DNA from 3 places in the Methylobacterium endophyticum genome. Region 1 is predicted to be linked to each of the others. Evidence: predicted binding sites of a transcription regulator. Region 1 holds the regulator's gene; each other region holds the start of a gene.
What was found. Region 1 encodes PhoB, which activates phosphate uptake and scavenging genes when phosphate is short. Its sites were predicted from a motif close to TGTCATNNANCTGTCAT; they were not measured.

Region 2: ACP56T_RS00330 (ceramide glucosyltransferase) is a predicted target of PhoB. The motif match lies at 2,408-2,424, and genes of this name have one in related genera.
Region 3: ACP56T_RS13325 (Orn/Lys/Arg family decarboxylase) is a predicted target of PhoB. The motif match lies at 3,072-3,088, and genes of this name have one in related genera.

Annotation. Positions count from the first base shown of each region.
Region 1 covers NZ_JBNHES010000003.1:52,825-58,443, reverse strand. The annotation lists gene ACP56T_RS04715 (flavin-containing monooxygenase) at 1-408, shown strand, start outside; gene ACP56T_RS04710 (TFIIS helical bundle-like domain containing protein) at 524-652, shown strand; gene ACP56T_RS04705 (patatin-like phospholipase family protein) at 832-2,034, opposite strand; gene ACP56T_RS04700 (GcrA family cell cycle regulator) at 2,446-2,982, shown strand; gene ACP56T_RS04695 (hypothetical protein) at 3,058-3,291, shown strand; gene ACP56T_RS04690 (hypothetical protein) at 3,288-3,410, shown strand; gene phoB (phosphate regulon transcriptional regulator PhoB) at 3,445-4,146, opposite strand; gene phoU (phosphate signaling complex protein PhoU) at 4,275-4,997, opposite strand; gene pstB (phosphate ABC transporter ATP-binding protein PstB) at 5,027-5,619, opposite strand, start outside.
Region 2 covers NZ_JBNHES010000001.1:65,069-70,687, reverse strand. The annotation lists gene gmd (GDP-mannose 4,6-dehydratase) at 1-154, shown strand, start outside; gene ACP56T_RS00335 (GDP-mannose 4,6-dehydratase) at 179-1,162, shown strand; gene ACP56T_RS00330 (ceramide glucosyltransferase) at 1,167-2,327, opposite strand; gene ACP56T_RS00325 (histone deacetylase family protein) at 2,451-3,362, shown strand; gene ACP56T_RS00320 (TetR/AcrR family transcriptional regulator) at 3,372-3,932, opposite strand; gene ACP56T_RS00315 (efflux RND transporter periplasmic adaptor subunit) at 4,059-5,150, shown strand; gene ACP56T_RS00310 (efflux RND transporter periplasmic adaptor subunit) at 5,147-5,619, shown strand, end outside.
Region 3 covers NZ_JBNHES010000010.1:149,625-155,243, reverse strand. The annotation lists gene ACP56T_RS13330 (DUF4194 domain-containing protein) at 1-468, shown strand, start outside; gene ACP56T_RS13325 (Orn/Lys/Arg family decarboxylase) at 594-2,933, opposite strand; gene ACP56T_RS13320 (translation initiation factor IF-2) at 3,247-3,552, shown strand; gene ACP56T_RS13315 (adenylate/guanylate cyclase domain-containing protein) at 3,727-5,205, shown strand; gene ACP56T_RS13310 (caspase family protein) at 5,511-5,619, shown strand, end outside.

The DNA.
Region 1 (5,619 bases):
GGGCGTGGCGGGCTTGCCCTGTCGCAGGCGTGGCGCGACGGCGTGGGCGCCTTCCAGGGCATCACCGTTTCGGGCTTCCCCAACCTCTTCCTGCTGATGGGCCCGAATACCGGCCTCGGGCACAACTCGATGATCGTGATGATCGAGGCGCAGGTCGAGCACGCGATCGGCTGCCTGAAGGCCCTGCGCAAGGCCGGCGCCAAAGCGATCGAGGTCCGCCCGGAGGCGCAGGCGCGCTTCCTCGCGGAGGTTCGCGCCAAGCTGGCCGACAGCATCTGGACGACGGGCGGCTGCACGAGCTGGTATCTCGACGCGCAAGGGCGCAACACGACCTTGTGGCCGGGCTCGGTCCTCGCCTATCTGCGCGGGGCGCGCCGGCCGCGATTGCGCGACTACCGGCTCTCCTGAGGGGAGCGTATCGTCACCATATGACCGGAACGTCGGCGGCGAGTCGTCCGTTGTCGGTGGAAGCTATGCCGTAGCACTGTCCGCCTGCCGGGCCGTCCGGCGCGAGGAGGGTCCCATGAGCCTGATCGGTCGCATCGTCACCAAGATTCTCGGCAACGAGGACCGCCCCGTCGCCCGCGACGACCGCAACGCGAATTCGAGCAACCTCATCGGCCGCATCGTCACGAAGCTGCTGCGCAAGTAGCCCGTAGGAGCCGCCTCCGGCTGATCCGCCGCCCGGCATTCCCGCCGGGCGGTTTTTTTTCCGTGTCCCGCCGCGTCCGCTCGAGGCCGTCAGGCGCCTCCGAAGGCGCCTGACGGCGTCTCGGTCCTTGCGCTTTCAGAAAAAACGGAGAGCCGGAGACCGCGCCTCCTGGACAGGCCCTATTGCGCGGCGGCGGCGACCGTCGCGGCTTTCGTCAGCACCGGCGCGGCGGGCACCGTATGCTCCCAGAAGGTGCCGCCCCGGCCCTTCTCGAAGCCGGCCTGGTAGAGCCGGCGCATATAGGCGGTGTCGAATCCGGCCTGGCTCGTCGTGTTGGGCACGTCCTCGCCGATATAGGTGAGGTTGAAGCCGATGCCGCTGGCGCGGGTGAAGGCGTAGGTGGTGGCGAGCGTCGCGCGGCTGCGGGCGCGGCTCGCGGTGGTGAAGGACCGGCCGACAAGCGACAGGGTGTTGTTGGGGGCGACCGAGAATTCCGGCTCCAGCCGCCCGTTGATGACGACATAGATGTCGGCCTTGCCGCCGGCCGTGCGCAGCCGCCCGTCCTTGAGCAGAAGGGATTGCGGCAGGGTGAACACCGGCGTCACCACCGAGCCGTCCACATGCAGCTCCTGGAACTCGCGGCCCTCGGCCTGCACGTCGATGAGCTGGGGCGGGAACACCGCCGGGATGCTGGCCGAGGCGGTGAGCACGTCGCGGAACAGCGCCACGGCGTTGGGCGCGCCGCTGGCGGCGATGGCGCCCATGTTCCAGATCACCGCCCGCTGCGAGTCGAGATTGGTGGTCACGACGAGCAGGCGGCGGCCCTTGGCGTGCTCGGCGGCGACGGCGGCGAGGAAGTCCGGCGTGACGTAGCGGCCGACGAGATCGCGCAGGCGCTCGTCCCCGAACAGGCCGGAGCCGAACAGCACGTTCACGACGCTCGGGCTCTGCACCAGGGTCTCGGCGACGCCGCTGGTGTAGATCTCGGTGAGCACGCCGTCGTAATGGGGCCCGAGGAAGGCGAAGGGCGCGATCAGCGCGCCCGTGCTCACCCCGGAGACGAGGGTGAACTCGGGCCGGGCGCCGGAGGCCGACCAGCCGTTGAGGACGCCGGCCCCGTAGGCGCCGTCGCCGCCGCCGCCGGAGAGGGCGAGATAGGTGAAGCGCTGCTTGCGCGCCCCCGGCCGCCCGGCGATCTCGGTGATGGTCTCGGCGGAGGCGTCCGCGAAGACGCGCGCGCCGGGGATGTTGGCGACGCTCGCCAGCGCGGCCTCGCCGGCGGTGTAGGGAATGCGCGGTATCGACGAGCAGGCGGCCAGCGGCGCCCCCACGGACAGCGCGAGCAGCGCCCTCATCCACCGCGGTCGGGACGACGTCGTCATGGCGAGAGGTTCCGCTGCGCGTGTTCGGTGAACGGATGACGGCGGTCGAACGAGCTTGGCCATAGTAGCGTTCCCTCCCCCGTCCCGCAATCGCGCCGCCGGGCACGGGTGATGCATGGGCGCCACAGCCACCGCCTTCGCGTGCCTCCGCGAGGCCGCTCGCGGGCCGCTTTCCCGATCACGGTGGAAAAGCGCGCGCCCCCGAGCGGGGCACCGATTCGTCGACTCTTGCGTCTGCCGCGAGCCCTCCTGTAGGGTCTCGCCTGCCGATCGGGGCAGATCTCCCCGGCGGCGGCCGCGACCGGCGGCGCGTAACGGACGGTTTCAAGACGTACGGAGTGTGTGCCGCTGGCTCCTCGAAGGGCCGGATGACGCGCGCTCGGCCGGATGGCCAGTCGAAGGGGGACGAGCATGGAAGCGGGCTTGAGCTGGACCGACGAGCGCGTCGAGCTGCTGCGCCGCCTGTGGGAAGAGGGCCAGAGCGCGAGCAAGATCGCCGCGCAGCTCGGCGGCGTCACCCGCAACGCGGTCATCGGCAAGGTCCACCGCCTCGGCATGGGCGGCCGCATCAAGGCCGGCTCGGACGCTCCGGGCGCCCGCAAGAAAGGCGCCCTCGAGACGCTGCCGGAGGCCGATGCCGTGGTGATCGAGGCCGCCGTGGAGGCCGCCGAGCCGGCGCCCCCGCCGGTGCAGCGCCCGGCGCCGGAGTTCCCGATGCCGGCGGCCGCTCCCGAGCCCGTGGCGCTCGCCGTCTCCGAACGGGTCACGATCATGGAGCTGCGCGAGTCCATGTGCCGCTGGCCCATGGGCGACCCGACGACGCCGGAGTTCCGCTTCTGCGGCGCCCGCGCCATCACCGGCCTGCCCTATTGCACCCACCACGCCCAGATCGCCTACCAGCCCGCCGCCGAGCGCAAGCGCGACCGCCGGGTGGCCGGCTTCCGCTGAGCGGAGCGCAGTCTTGAAGCCAAAGGGCCCGCGCGAGCGGGCCTTTTTTCTTGGACGGCACGAGGAGCACGGCGAGTGACGAATTCCATCGTCACGGAGCGCATCAAGCTGGGCGCGGCCGCGCTCAACACTTTGGCGACGGCATCCGTCACAGTCGGCGTCCTCGCGCCGGCCGCAGCGGCCTTCTATGGCCTCAGCGCCCCGACGGCACCTGCCTGGGAACTGGCCCTCGGTGCCGCTGTTTGGGTTTCGTTCGCCGGCGGGCTACATTATGGAGCCCAACGGCTTCTCGGGAGATTGCCGCCATGATCTCCGCCCAGACCTATATGTTGTTCGTCGCACCATTCGTGATGGGACTGGGCGGCCTCGTGATCTACGCCATCACCGCGCATCTCACCCGCCCGCGTCACCACACCCCGGCCGAATAGGGGCCGACCGCCCCGCGAGCGCGGACCGACGCCGCTACTCACCCAGCTCGAAGGTCTCGTCGAAGGCGTAGCCGGAGCCGCGCACGGTGCGGATCGGGTCGGGCTGGCGCGGGCGGTTGATGGCCTTGCGCAGGCGGCCGACATGCACGTCGACGGTGCGCTCGTCGATATAGACGTCGTGACCCCAGACCCCGTCGAGGAGCTGCTCGCGGGAGAAGACCCGGCCGGGGCTCTGCATCAGGAATTCGAGCAGCTTGAACTCGGTGGGGCCGAGATGCAGCTCGCGCCCGTCGCGGCGGATGCGGTGGCTCAGCCGGTCGAGCTCGATGTCGCCGGCGACGAGCAGGTTGGCCACATGCGCGGGCTTGGCCCGGCGCAGCAGCGAGCGCACGCGGGCGAGCAGCTCCGGCACCGAGAACGGCTTGACGATGTAGTCGTCGGCCCCCGTGCCGAGGCCGCGCACCCGGTCCGCCTCCTCGCCGCGCGCGGTGAGCATGATGACCGGCAGCCGCTCGGTCTCGCGGCGGGCGCGGATGCGCCGGCACAGCTCGATGCCGGAGAGGCCGGGCAGCATCCAGTCGAGGAGGACGAGGTCCGGCACCTGCTCCTGGAGCTTCAGCTCGGCCTCGTCGCCGCGCACGGCGCAATCGACGGAGAAGCCTTCCGCTTCGAGGTTGTAGCGCAGCAGAAGCGTGAGGGCTTCCTCGTCCTCGACGATCAGGATGTGCGTGCTCATCGGGCCTCAATACCAAGTCTCACGGGTCGTGACCCGTGAGGTTCGGCGGGCGGCCGCCGCCCCGCGGCCGCGCGGTCGATCGACGACGGGCGTCCTCGTCGCCGATCGGTATCGGACTTGCGTGCTGATTAAGGAGCCGCCGGCTGCGGCGCCACGGTGGCGTAGTTGGAGGCGTCGTTCTTCGGGCGCTCGCCGGCCAGGTTCTCGCCGGTGACGAGGTAGTGGATGGTCTCGGCGATGTTGGTGGTGTGGTCGCCGATGCGCTCGACGTTCTTGGCGCAGAACAGGAGATGCGTGCAGAACGAGATATTGCGCGGGTCTTCCATCATGTAGGTCAGGAGCTCGCGGAAGAGCGAGTTGTAGAGCGCGTCGATCGCCCCGTCGCGCTCCCAGACGTCGTAGGCGGCCTGGGTGTTCCGGCTCGCATAGGCGTCGAGAACGTCCTTGAGCTGCTCCTGCACGAGGTCGCTCATGTGCTGGACGCCGAGCACGATCTTCTGCGGCTGCGGCTCGTCGATGATCGCGACCACGCGCTTGGCGACGTTCTTGGCGAGGTCGCCGATGCGCTCGAGATCGCCGGAGACGCGGATCGCCGAGATGGTCTCGCGCAGGTCGATGGCCAGCGGCTGGCGGCGGGCGATGAGCAGCACCGCGCGCTCCTCGATCTCGCGCTGGAGCGCGTCGAGCCGCTTGTCGGCGGCGATGACGGCCTGGGCGAGGACGGCGTCGCGGCGCACGAGGGCGTCGCCCGCATCGGTCATCATCTTCTCGGCGATGCCGCCCATCTCGGAGATCGAGCGGCGCAGGCTTTCGAGGTCGTTGTCGTAGGAGGTGACGATGTGGTCGGGCATGGTCCGGTCCTCGCTCCGCTCTTCCGGGATCAGCCGAAGCGGCCGGTGATGTAGTCCTGGGTCTGGGACTTGGTCGGGTTCATGAAGATCCGCGTCGTCGGCCCGAACTCGACCAGCTCGCCGAGATACATGAACGCCGTGAACTGCGAGATGCGCGCGGCCTGCTGCATGTTGTGCGTCACGATCGCGATGGTGAACTCGCTGCGCAGCTGCTCGATCAGCTCCTCGATGCGGCCGGTGGAGATCGGGTCGAGGGCCGAGGTCGGCTCGTCGAACAGGATCACTTCGGGACGCTGCGCCACGGTGCGGGCGATGCAGAGGCGCTGCTGCTGGCCGCCGGAGAGGCCCATGCCGGACTGCTTGAGCTTGTCCTTCACCTCGTCCCAGAGCGCCGACTTGCGAAGGCTCTCCTCGACGCGGACGTCGAGCTCGGCCTTGGGCAGGCGCTCGTAGAGCCGCAGGCCGAAGGCGACGTTGTCGTAGATCGACATCGGGAAGGGCGTCGGCTTCTGGAACACCATCCCGACCTTGGAGCGCAGCTCGTTGAGATCGACCCTGGAGTCGAGCACGTTGCGGCCGTCGAGCATGATCTGCCCCTCGGCCCGCTGCTCGGGATAGAGGC
Region 2 (5,619 bases), on a different contig from region 1:
CCCCGAGCTCTTTCGCCCGGCGGAGGTCGACGTTCTGCTCGGCAACCCGGCCAAGGCCAAGGCGAAGCTCGGCTGGGAGCCGGAGACCTCGCTGGAAGACATGATCCGCGAGATGGTCGACGCCGACCTCGCGCGGCTGTCGACCGGCCGCTAGCCCCGTCCACGGCGAGCCAGGCCCGTGAGCGGACAGGAAGGCGCCCCGCGCGTCCTCGTCACCGGCGCCGCTGGGTTCGTCGGCGGCCATCTCGTCGCGGCCCTGGCGCGGGCGCTGCCGCCGGGCTCGACCGTCCTCGCGGGCCTTCGCGGTGCCGACAGGGCGCCCGACGGCGCGACGGCGCTGCCCTTCGACGTCACCGACGCCGCCGGCACGCGCGAGGCGGTCCGCGCGGCGCGGCCCACCTGCGTCGTGCATCTCGCGGCGATCGCGGCCCTTCAGGAGGCGCGCTCGGACCCCGCCCGGACCTGGCGGATCAACGTCGAGGGGACGATGAACCTCGCGGCGGCGACGCTCCGCGAGGCGCCGGGGGCCCGCTTCCTGTTCGTCTCGACCTCGGAGGTCTATGGCGGCACCTTCAAACGCGGCACCGCGCCCCTCGACGAGGGGGCGCTGCTCGACCCGACCAACCCCTACGCCGCCTCCAAGGCCGCCGCCGACCTCCTGATCGGCCAGATGGCGCGCGACGGGCTGAAGGCGGTGCGGATGCGCCCGTTCAACCATACCGGGCCGGGGCAGTCGGAAGCCTTCGTGGTGCCGGCCTTCGCCGCGCAGATCGCCCGCATCGAGGCCGGCCGGCAGGCTCCGGTCATGAAGGTCGGCAACCTGGAGGCGCTGCGCGACTTCCTCGACGTGCGCGACGTGGCCGCCGCCTACGCCGCCGCCGTTCTCGCACCGGAGCTGGAGCCGGGGCTGATCCTCAACATCGCCTCCGGCCGTCCCCGCCCGATCCGCGACGCCCTCGACGCGCTCACCGCGCTCGCCCGCGTGCCCGTCTCGGTGGAGCCGGACCCAGCGCGGATGCGCCCCAACGACACGCCCTTCGCGGTCGGCGATGCGACGCGCGCGAAGGACCTGCTCGGCTGGGCGCCGCGCATCGCCTGGGACACGACCATCGCGGACACCCTGGACTTCTGGCGCGAGCGGGTCGCGCGAGAGCCGGCCTGATCCGCTACGCCGCGCCCGGCGAGGCCCGCAGGCGGGCCGATTCCTTCGGCCGGATGTCCATGGCGTTGCCGCGCCAGACGATGGCGCTCTGCATCCAGGCCGCGCTCCACATGAAGGGCAGCACCGCGTCGCGGACCACGAAGGCCAGGATCAGGCGCGGCGAGCGATACCAGCCGGCCTTCGTCGCGAGCGCGTATTCGGCGCCGTACCAGAGGCCCGCCAGCCCCAGCAGCACCGCCGCCGGCGCCGGCCCGCCGGTGCAGGCGAAGGCAGCGAGGAAGGGCAGCACCGCCCCGGTGCCGATCTCGGGCGCGAAGAACAGCGGGAACGTCACCCGGCGCAGACGCGCCCAGCGGAGCTGGCGCGACCAGACCTCGCGCGCCTTGCGCTGGCCCAGGGGCTGCTCGAAGGGCGAGGCGACGAGATGCACGCGCTTGCCCGCCGCGCGCACCAGCTTGGTGGCGGCGGCGTCCTCGGCGATTTCGGCGGCGAGCGCCCGGATGCCGCCCCGCTCCTCCAGGAAGGGCTTGTGCCAGAGCATGCTCTTGCCCTGCGCGAAGCCGAGGCCGAGCGCCTCGCCGGCATATTGCCAGCGCGCCTGGAGCGTATTCAGGAAGGCACATTCGACCTCCGCGAAAAAACCGTCGGGCCGCGCGCCCACCGGCGTCGAGCAGACGAGGCCGGTGTCGGCGCGCCAGGCCGCCTGCAACTGCTGGAGGTAGTCCGGCGGCATCAGCACGTTGGAATCGGCGAGCACCACCCAGTCGTGGCGCGCCGCCTCCCAGCCGCGCACGCAGTTGTTGAGCTTCGGGTTGTCGCTCACCCGCTCGTCGCCGACGACGAGCCGCGAGGGGACATGCGGATGCGCCGCCATCAGCCGGCGCACCAGCGGCACCACCGGGTCGCCGGCCTCCGCGACGCAGAAGATCAGCTCGTAATCGGGATAGGAGAGGGAAAAGCCCCGGCCGAGGGTCTCCTCGCTGAAAGGCTCGAGCCCGCAGACCGGCCGCACCAGGCTGACCGGCGCCCCCGCCGGGAAGGCGGAGGCACGCCGCGTCGCGCCGAGCCGGACGGCCGCCACCGCGAGGCTCGCGAGATGGACCAGCGTGAGCAGCGCGCAGAGCGACAGGGCGAGGACGGTGCCGTTCCCGACGAAACCCGCCATGCCGACTCTCCAGAAACGCCGCCCGTGGCCCCGCGTCGCGGCGGCGCCCCCTTGTTAGCCGAGGCCCTAACAGGCGCGGCGTTTCAGTCGTATGACAGTCGCCGCAGCGCGAAAGCCCGAGCCCTGAGCGTCCCGATCGTCTTCCATCCCGCCTACGAGGCGACCCTGCCGGACGGCCACCGCTTCCCGATGGGGAAATACGGCCGCCTCGCGGCGCGGATCGAGGCGGCGGGACTGGTGCCGGGCGGATTCGTGCGGCCGGAGCCGGCCGACGCCGATCTCCTCGCCCTCGTCCACGACCGCGCCTATGTCGAGGCGGTGCTCGCGGCCAATGTCCCCCGCGCGATCGAGCGCGAGATCGGCCTGCCCATCGAGAAGAGCGTGGTGCGCCGCGCCCGCGCCTCCGTTGGCGGGACCCTGGCGGCGGCGCGCCTCGCCCTCGCGGGCGGGCTCGCGGGCAGCACCGCCGGCGGAAGCCACCATGCGCGGCGCGCGCACGGGGCCGGGTTCTGCACCTTCAACGACGTCGCCATCGCCGCCCGCACGCTCCAGGCGGAAGGGGCGCTGCGCCGCGCGCTGGTGGTGGACCTCGACGTCCATCAGGGCGACGGCACCGCCGACTGCCTGTCGGGCACGCCGGACCTGTTCGCCTTCTCCCTGCATGCCGAGCGCAACTACCCCGCCCGCAAGATCCCCGGCGACCTCGACATCGGCCTGCCGGACGGGCTCGACGACGCGGGCTATCTCGCCGTGCTGCACGCCCGGCTGCCGCCGCTGCTCGACGCGCTGGCGCCCGATCTCGTCTTCTACAACGCGGGCGTCGACCCGCACCGGGACGATCGGCTCGGCCGCCTCGCGCTGACGGACGACGGGCTTCTCGCCCGCGACCGCTTCGTGGTCGGCGAGACGCGGGCACGCGGCATCCCGCTGGTGGCGGTGATCGGCGGCGGCTACGGCCGGGATGTCGATGCCGTCGCCGCCCGGCACGCCCTGGTCTTCGCGGCGATGGCGGCGGAGTCGGGACGGGCGGGCTGAGGTGCCGGGTCAGCGGCCGGCGCGAGCGGCGGTTTCGAGGGCGCCGAAGAATCGCTCCAGTTCGTCGCCCTCCAGGGCGTGGAAGCCGAGCGAGCGGCTCATCATCAGGCCGATGAGCGAGAAGGCCAGCATCGCCCCGGCGCCGGGGGCCGCCTCGACGGACTCGAGCTGCGCCAGACGCTCGGCCAGGAAGGCGCGGAAGCCCGCCGCCGCCTCCGCGTTCTCGGAGGAGGCGATCAGCAGCGAATCGGGGAAGCCGCACTCGTCGGCATAGACCTGCCGCGCATGCGCGATCAGCGCCAGCGGGATCGCCGCCGGGTCGGAGCCGAGGGCGGCGGCGCATTCGGCGATGCCCGCCTGCATGCGCTGGACCTTGCGCGCGGCGAGCGCCGTCACCAGCGCGTCCTTCGAGGCGTAGTGGTGCAGCACGCCGCCCTTGCTGAGGCCGGCCTCCGCCGCCACCGCGTCGATGGTGAGCGTCCGGCTGCCGGAGCGCCGCAGCAGGCTCTCGGCGGCGTCGAGGATGATCTCCGGCCTGTCGTCGCGCCGGCTGCGCGCTTTCGTCATCATGCCCTCCGGGCCGCCTCGACCCGATGCCCGCCCCTCGGCAAGCCTCCGCCGAAAAACCGTCTGGACGGTCGGTAATGTAGGGGATAAGGCTTCGGGGGGAAAGGGCCGAATCGGGATCCGACCGTCATGTCCAGCCTTCGCCGCCTCGGCCTCGCCGGCATCCTGCTCGTCCCGCTGCCCGCCGCCGCGGCGGATGCGGTGCCGCTCGGCGCGCAGACGCTGGTGCGCACCGTCCTCGCCCGCAAGCAGCCCGTGGCGCTGGACGTGGTGTTCACCGGCGACATCCAGGCCCAGGCACAGACGAACGTCTCCTTCCGCACCAACGGCAAGATCGCCCAGCGCCTCGTCGAGGTCGGCGACCATGTGACGGCCGATCAGGTGCTGGCGCGGCTCGATCCGCAGGAGCAGCAGGCCAACCGCGCCAATGCCGAGGCGGCATTGAACTCGGCCGAGGCGCTCCTCACCCAGGCGAAGCTCGCCTTCCGCCGGCAGGAGTCGCTGCTCGCGAGCGGCTACACCACGCGGCCCGCCTACGACAACGCCGAGCAGCAGCTCAGGACCTCGCAGGCCGCCGTCGATTCGGCCCGCGCCGCGCTGGGCACCGCCAAGGAGCAGTTCTCCTACACGGAGCTGCGCGCGGGCGTGGACGGCATCGTGCTCAGCCGCTCGCTGGAGACGGGGCAGGTGGTGCAGGCGGGCCAGTCGGTGCTGTTGCTGGCCCAGGACGGCGGCCGGGACGCGGTCTTCAACGTCTACGAGGCGCTGCTGGCGACGCCGCCCGAATCGAAGACCGTCGAGATCACCCTTCAGGCCGACCCTTCCGTGACGGCGACGGGAACGGTGCGCGAGATCGCGCCGAGCGTCGATCCGTCCTCGGGGACGGTGCGGGTCAAGGTCGGGATCGCGAAGGTGCCGGAGGCCATGGGGCTCGGCGCCGTGGTGATCGGGCGGGGGCGCTTCCGCCCGCGCGAGGCGATCACGGTGCCGTGGTCGGCCCTGTACCGCTGGCACGACAAGCCGGCGGTGTGGGTGCGCGACGCGGGCAAGGGCACCGTCGCGCCGCGCACCGTCACGGTGGACCGCTACGGCGCGGACACCGTCTCCGTCGCGGACGGGATCGTGCCCGGCGATGAGGTCGTCACCGCCGGCATCCAGTTCCTGCGCCCCGGCCAGACGGTGACGCTCGCCAACGACGAACCCACGGGAGCGGCTCGGTGAGGGCGACCCTGCATCCGGCCGCCGCCATCGGCGCGGTCCTCCTCCCGCTCGCCCTCGGCGCATGCGACCGGAGCGGAGAGGCGGAAGCGCCCCCGCCCGTGCGGCCGGTGCTCTACGCGGTGGCCAAGCCCGTCGAGCGCACGATGTTCGGCCCCTTCGCCGGCACGGTGGAGCCGCGCTATTCCTCCCAGCTCGGCTTCCAGATCGGCGGCCGGGTGGTCGCCCGCGACGTGACCATGGGCGACGTGGTCAAGAAGGGCCAGCGCCTCGCCGCCCTCGATCCCATCGTGCCCCGCTTCGGGCTGGTCCGGGCGGAGGCCGACGTCGCCGACGCGCGGGCGCAGGCCGAGAACGCGATCGCCACCGAAGCGCGGACGCGAAAACTGTTCGAGGGCAACAACGTCACCCAGGCGCAGCTCGACGGGGCGGTGGCCAACCGCGACACCGCGCAGGCGCGCCTCGCCCAGGC
Region 3 (5,619 bases), on a different contig from region 1:
CACTACGCGCCGTTCTTCCAGAGCTACTTCGCCTGCCTCGGCTACGCGTTCGAGATCTCGCATCGCGACCAGATGGTCTTCCTGCGCCTGCCGGCGGAGGGCGTGCGCCACGACATGGCCTCCGAGCGCCTGCGCAAGGACGAGACCCTGGTGCTGCTGGCGCTGCGGCTCGCCTACGAGGAGGGCCTGCGCGACCACCGCGTCACCACGGACGGGGTGGTGGAATGCACCACCGACGACATCGCCGACAGCCTGCGCAGCGCCGCCCGCGTCGAGCCGCCGGACGAGGCGCGTCTCATCGAGATCCTGCGGTTCTTCGCGCGGCGGGGGGCGGTGCGGCTCGGCGAGCGCGACCGGACCGAACGCATCACCCCGCTCGCGGTGATGCCGGGCATCGCCGTGATCGCCCCCGATGCCTGGCTCGACGGTCTCAGGGCCTTCGGCGACGCCGCCGGCGAGGAGCCCTGAGCGGGGTCTTACGCGCGCCTTTTGATCGACGTCATCGATCCAAAGGCGGTTCGGCGCATCAGCGCCGGCGCGCGGTCGCGCTGGCCTTGCGCCTTCGAACGGGACCATCCGAAGGCGCGGCGGTCTTACTCCCGCATGACGTAGGTGAAGAAGCGGATCGTACCGTCCTTCTCCACCTGCCGGTAGACGCCCTGGATCTCGGCCTCGAAGCCGGGAAACAGGTTGGCCGAGCGCTCGAACATCTTGAAATAGTCGAGCATGGGCTTGGCCCGCTCGTCGAGCCGCTCGCCCGGCAGCACCGTGCCGATGCCCGGCGGATAGACCAGCAGCAGCGTCGTGGCGATGCGCCCCTCCGCCTCGGCGATGGGCACGAAGTCGACATTGTTGCGGGTGAGCGCCTGCACGGCGTCCTTCGGGCTCATCACCATCTCGGGCAGGTGCTTCGGCTCGAACTGCTTGCGCTGGAGGGCGCTGGTGCCGGCCTCCCGGTGGAAGGCGTGGAAATCGGCGCAGAGGTCGCGCAGGCGCACGCCCTGGTAGCGCTGCGGCCGTCGGCGCACGAATTCCGGCATCGCCTCCTCCAGCGGCACGTTCTCGTCGTGCAGGCGCTTGAAGGCGACGAGCCCTGAGATCAGCGTGCCGGCCTTGGAGGATTCGACGCCCGGCGTCAGCAGGAAGAGCAGCGAGTTGAGGTCGTTCTTCTCGGCCACGATCCGGTTCTCGCGCAGGTACTGCGCGACGATGGGCGCGGGCACGCCGTGGTCGGCGTACTGGCCGGTCTTTCGGTCGAAGCCGGGGGTGAGCACCGTCAGCTTGTTCGGGTCGGTGATGGCGAAGCCCGGCGCGACGTGCTTGAAGCCGTGCCAGGCGGCCCCCGGCGCCAGCTCCCAATAGCGCGCATCGCCCGCCAGCACGTCGGTGGAGAGGCTCTCCCAGGGCACGTCCTCGCCGTCCGGCCCCTCGACCACGTCCGGCACGAAGGGGTCGAAGAACCAGCGCTCGCGCTTGTTCGTCGCCTCCTCCTCCAGCTCCCGGCGGATGGCGCGGACCTTCTTGCGCCACTCGATGCCGAGCCGGATGGTGTCGTCCCACAGGATCATGCCGGAGCGGCCCTTCATCATCTGCGCGCCGACGTCGAGGGAGGCGAACAGCGGGTAGAAGGGCGAGGTCGAGGCGTGGACGAGGAAGCTTTCGTTGAGGCGGCGGTGCTCCACGCGCCGCGTCTGGCCGCGGATATGCCCGTCGCGGGTGTGGATCTGCGAGGCCTGGGAGAAGCTCGCGAGCTGCTTGTGGGTCGACTGCGTGGCGATGATGCCCGGCGAGTTCTCGTCGAGCCCCTTCAGCCCCATGGCGAAGCGGCCGGCATAGAGCGGGTGGAACTTCATGAAGCCCGCCCAGGCCTCGTCGAAGAGGATGTAGTCGCACAGGTGCCCGATGCGCGCGACCACCTCCTGCGCGTCGAGGATGGTGCCGTCATAGGTGCATTGCTCGATGACGGCGACGCGGAACGGGCGCTCGCGCGACCACGCGTCGGGATCCTTCACCAGCGGGTTCTTGCGGATCTTCTCGCGGATCGCCGTCTCGTCGAGGGCCGCGTGGTAGATCGGCCCGATCAGCCCGTAGGGGTTGCGGTCGGTCTCCAGAAAGATCGGGATGCCGCCGCCGAGGAAGAGCGCGCCGTGATGCGCGGCCTTGTGGTTGTTGCGGTCGAACAGCACCAGGTCGCCCTCCGCCACCAGGGCCGAGAGCGCGATCTTGTTCGAGGCCGAGGTGCCGTTGAGGACGAAATAGGTCTTCTCCGCCCCGAAGATCTGGGCCGCTTCCTTCTGGGCCTTCAGAGCCGGTCCCTCGTGGACGAGGAGATCGCCGAGATCGAGGACGGAATTGTCGAGGTCGTCGCGGAAGATCGCCTCGCCGAGATGCTCCACGAAGATGCGCCCGATGGGCGAGCGGTTGTAGAAGATGCCGCCGTTATGGCCGGGGCAGGTCCAGAGCTGGTTGCCCATCTCGGCATAGTCGACCAGCGCGCCGAAGAACGGCGTCTTCAGGGTCTCGGCGTATTGCGTCACGCGGCTGACGAGCCCGCGCGCGATGAATTCCGGCGTCTCCTCGGCGAGGAAGATGTAGCCGTCGATGAAGTCGAGGAGCTCGACGGGGATGTCCTCCAGGCGCTTGCGCCGGACCATGATGACGATCGGCATCTCGAGGCCGCGCTTCCTCATCATGTCGATGAGGGCGGCGGCCTTGCCGTCGAGCCCGCGCTTGCCCCAGTCGACCACCATGCAGCCGATGGCGGCGTCCGTCTGGACGGCGATGGAGGCGTCCTCGACGCGGCGCGCGCGCACCACCTCGAAGCCCCGCCCCTCGACGGCGGCGATGATCTGCTGGACGCGGGCGCCCTCCAGATCGTCCGGGTCGAAGTTCGGCGCGCACATCAGAACGGTGAAGCGGCGGTGGAAGTCCATGGCGCGGCGGCTTTTTCTGCGATGGCGCGGCGGCGCGGCCTGAGAAGGCCGGCGCGGCGCTCGGATGTGGCGGTCGGTCCGGGACGGGGTAGCGGCGCTGTCCCCTCCCGGCAAGCGGCGCAACCCTCGGCCGGGATCGTGACGCTCCGATGACTCCGTGCGTGCCGGCCCGCGCCGGTGCCGCCACGCACAGCCGCGCCAGGACGGCACGGATACTGGGCTTTTCACGGATCGCGGGCGCCGATACAGTTTTCGGGCGGACGGATACGGCTTTCGTGAAGTCTCGACCGCGCCGCGGTCCGGGGAGGTAGACATGAAGACGTCCATGCTGGTGCTCGCCGCGTTCCTCGCCCTCACCGGCACCGCCCTGGCAGAAGGCCCCGCCGCCGGCCCCGCTCCTGCCGCCGCTACCACTGCCGCCGCTCCCGCCGCGCCTGCGGCCCGCGCCGCCGCCCCGGCCCCGCGTCCGCGCGGCTACCGCTCCGCCCGCTATTCCGGCGGGCGCGGCGCAACCTGGAAGACCGGGCGCGACGCCTACGGGTTCATGGGCAGCTACGGCGGCTGCCGCTATCGCGGCCATGCCGGCCCCAACGGCTACCGTCTCGACAAGAGCTGCTGAGGCCCCCGGCGCTCGGAACGGCGCGGAGCGTGTGGACGCCGCGCTTCGGGCTTGACTTTGGCACGCCCGTTCCGCGTGCTGGCGGGGCCTCGCCGATCCCGCCCCAGCCCTCCGCGCATGCCGCATGTCCGTTGAGAAGGATGCATCCGTGCCGCACGGCGTGAGGCGCACGCGATGAAGCGCACCATCGCGGCGATCCTGGCCGCCGACGTCGCCGGCTATTCCCGGCTGATCGCGGAGGACGAGGACGACACCCTCACCCGGCTCGGGGAATACGGCGCCGTCTTCCGCGAGCAGGTGTCGACCTTCGACGGCCGCGTCTTCAACACGGCGGGCGACGCCATACTGGCCGAGTTCCCGAGCGCCGTGGAGGCGCTGCGGGCGGCCATCGCCATCCAGGAACGCCTGCGCGATCTCAACCGGCCCTATCCGGCGAGCCGCCGGGTCCAGTTCCGCATGGGCCTCAACATCGGCGACGTGGTCCAGCGCGACGGGGACATGCTCGGCGACGGCGTGAACGTCGCCGCGCGGCTGGAAGGCATCGCCGAGATCGGCGGCATCTGCATCTCCCGCTCGGTGCACGATGCCATCGCCGCCCGCGTGCAGGTCCGCTTCAAGGACATCGGTCCGCAGAAGCTCAAGAACATCCCCCGGCCGGTGCATGCCTTCCGCGTGATCCTGCCCTCCGACGGCGCCGAGCCGCCCGAGCGCCGGAGCCGGCGCGCGGTGATTCTGCGCTGGTCGGCGGCGGCGCTGGTCCTGCTCTGCCTCGCGGGCGGCGGAGGGGTGATGCTACGCCGCTACCTCACGGCGGCGCCGCCCGAGACCGCGACGGCGGAGGCCGCGCCCGCTCCCGACCGGCCCGACCTGATGAGCGTCAGCGTGGTGAAGGCCGGCCGCGCCTGCTTCCAGGACCAGGTGCTGCTCAGCGGCACCATCGTGGCCCGCCACGATGTCGAGGTGCGGCCGGAGCGCGAGGGTCTGAAGGTCGTCCGCGTGCTGGCCGAGCCCCTGGCCGAGGTCGCCGCCGGACAGGTGCTGGCGCAGCTCGCCCGCGCGGACGGCGGCGACGGGCCGACCGTCGAGCTGCGCGCGCCGCTGCCCGGCATCGTCGGCCGCAGCACGGCGGTGGCGGGCGCCCCCGCCTCGGCCTACGCCCCCGCCCTGTTCCAGATCGTCGGGCAGGGCGAGTACGAGCTCGCCGCCGAGGTGCCGCTATCGGCCATGGCGCGGCTCTCGCCGGGCCTCGCCGCCACGGTGACGCCCCTCGGCCACGGCGACCTGCCGGGCCGGGTGCGCACGGTCTCGCCCGTCGTCGACGGCGGGACGCAGCTCGGGCGGGTGCGCGTGCTGCTGCGCTCCGGGCGCGGCCTGCGTCCGGGCGTCTTCGCGCGCGGCGTGGTGACGGTGGCCGAACGCTGCGGCATCGCGGTGCCGGCGGGCGCGATCCAGCGCGAGGCGGACGCCTCCATCGTCTACATCGCCCGCGGCAACCGGATCGAGGCGCGGCCGGTGACGACGGGACTCTCTTCCGGCAATCGGGTCGAGATCCGCGACGGGCTCGACGGCTCGGAGGCCGTCGTTCTGCGCGCTGGCCCGTTCCTGCGGGAGGGCGATACGGTGCATGCCATCGTGGCGGCCTCCGCCGAGTGAGGCCGGCCGGCATCGCCAGAGTCCTTCCCGAATCCCGCCGCGAGAAAGTCGTGCGAACAGTTGAATAGGGCCGGCGGATGCGCAGTCTCGCAAGATTCGTCATCGGCGCGACACAGGCTCTCGACAGTAGCCCCGCGCGCGGCCGATGTGATCAAGCGCACGAAAGCAGCGTTCTTCAAGTGAATCGCCGGTCGGACGGGCGGAATCCGCGTTGCATCCGCCTGTCCGGAGGGGTAGTTTTCGGGCTCGACGGAAGCCGGCGCGAGCCGGCCTGATCCGTCGTCCCGCCTGCCGGAGTCGTCGGCGTGTCCCGGTTTCCCCTCGCCCTGATCTTCAGCCTCGCGCTGACGCTCTTCGCCGAGCAGGCCTCGGCGGAAGGCCGGCGCGTGGCGTTGGTGGTCGGCGTCTCCGCCT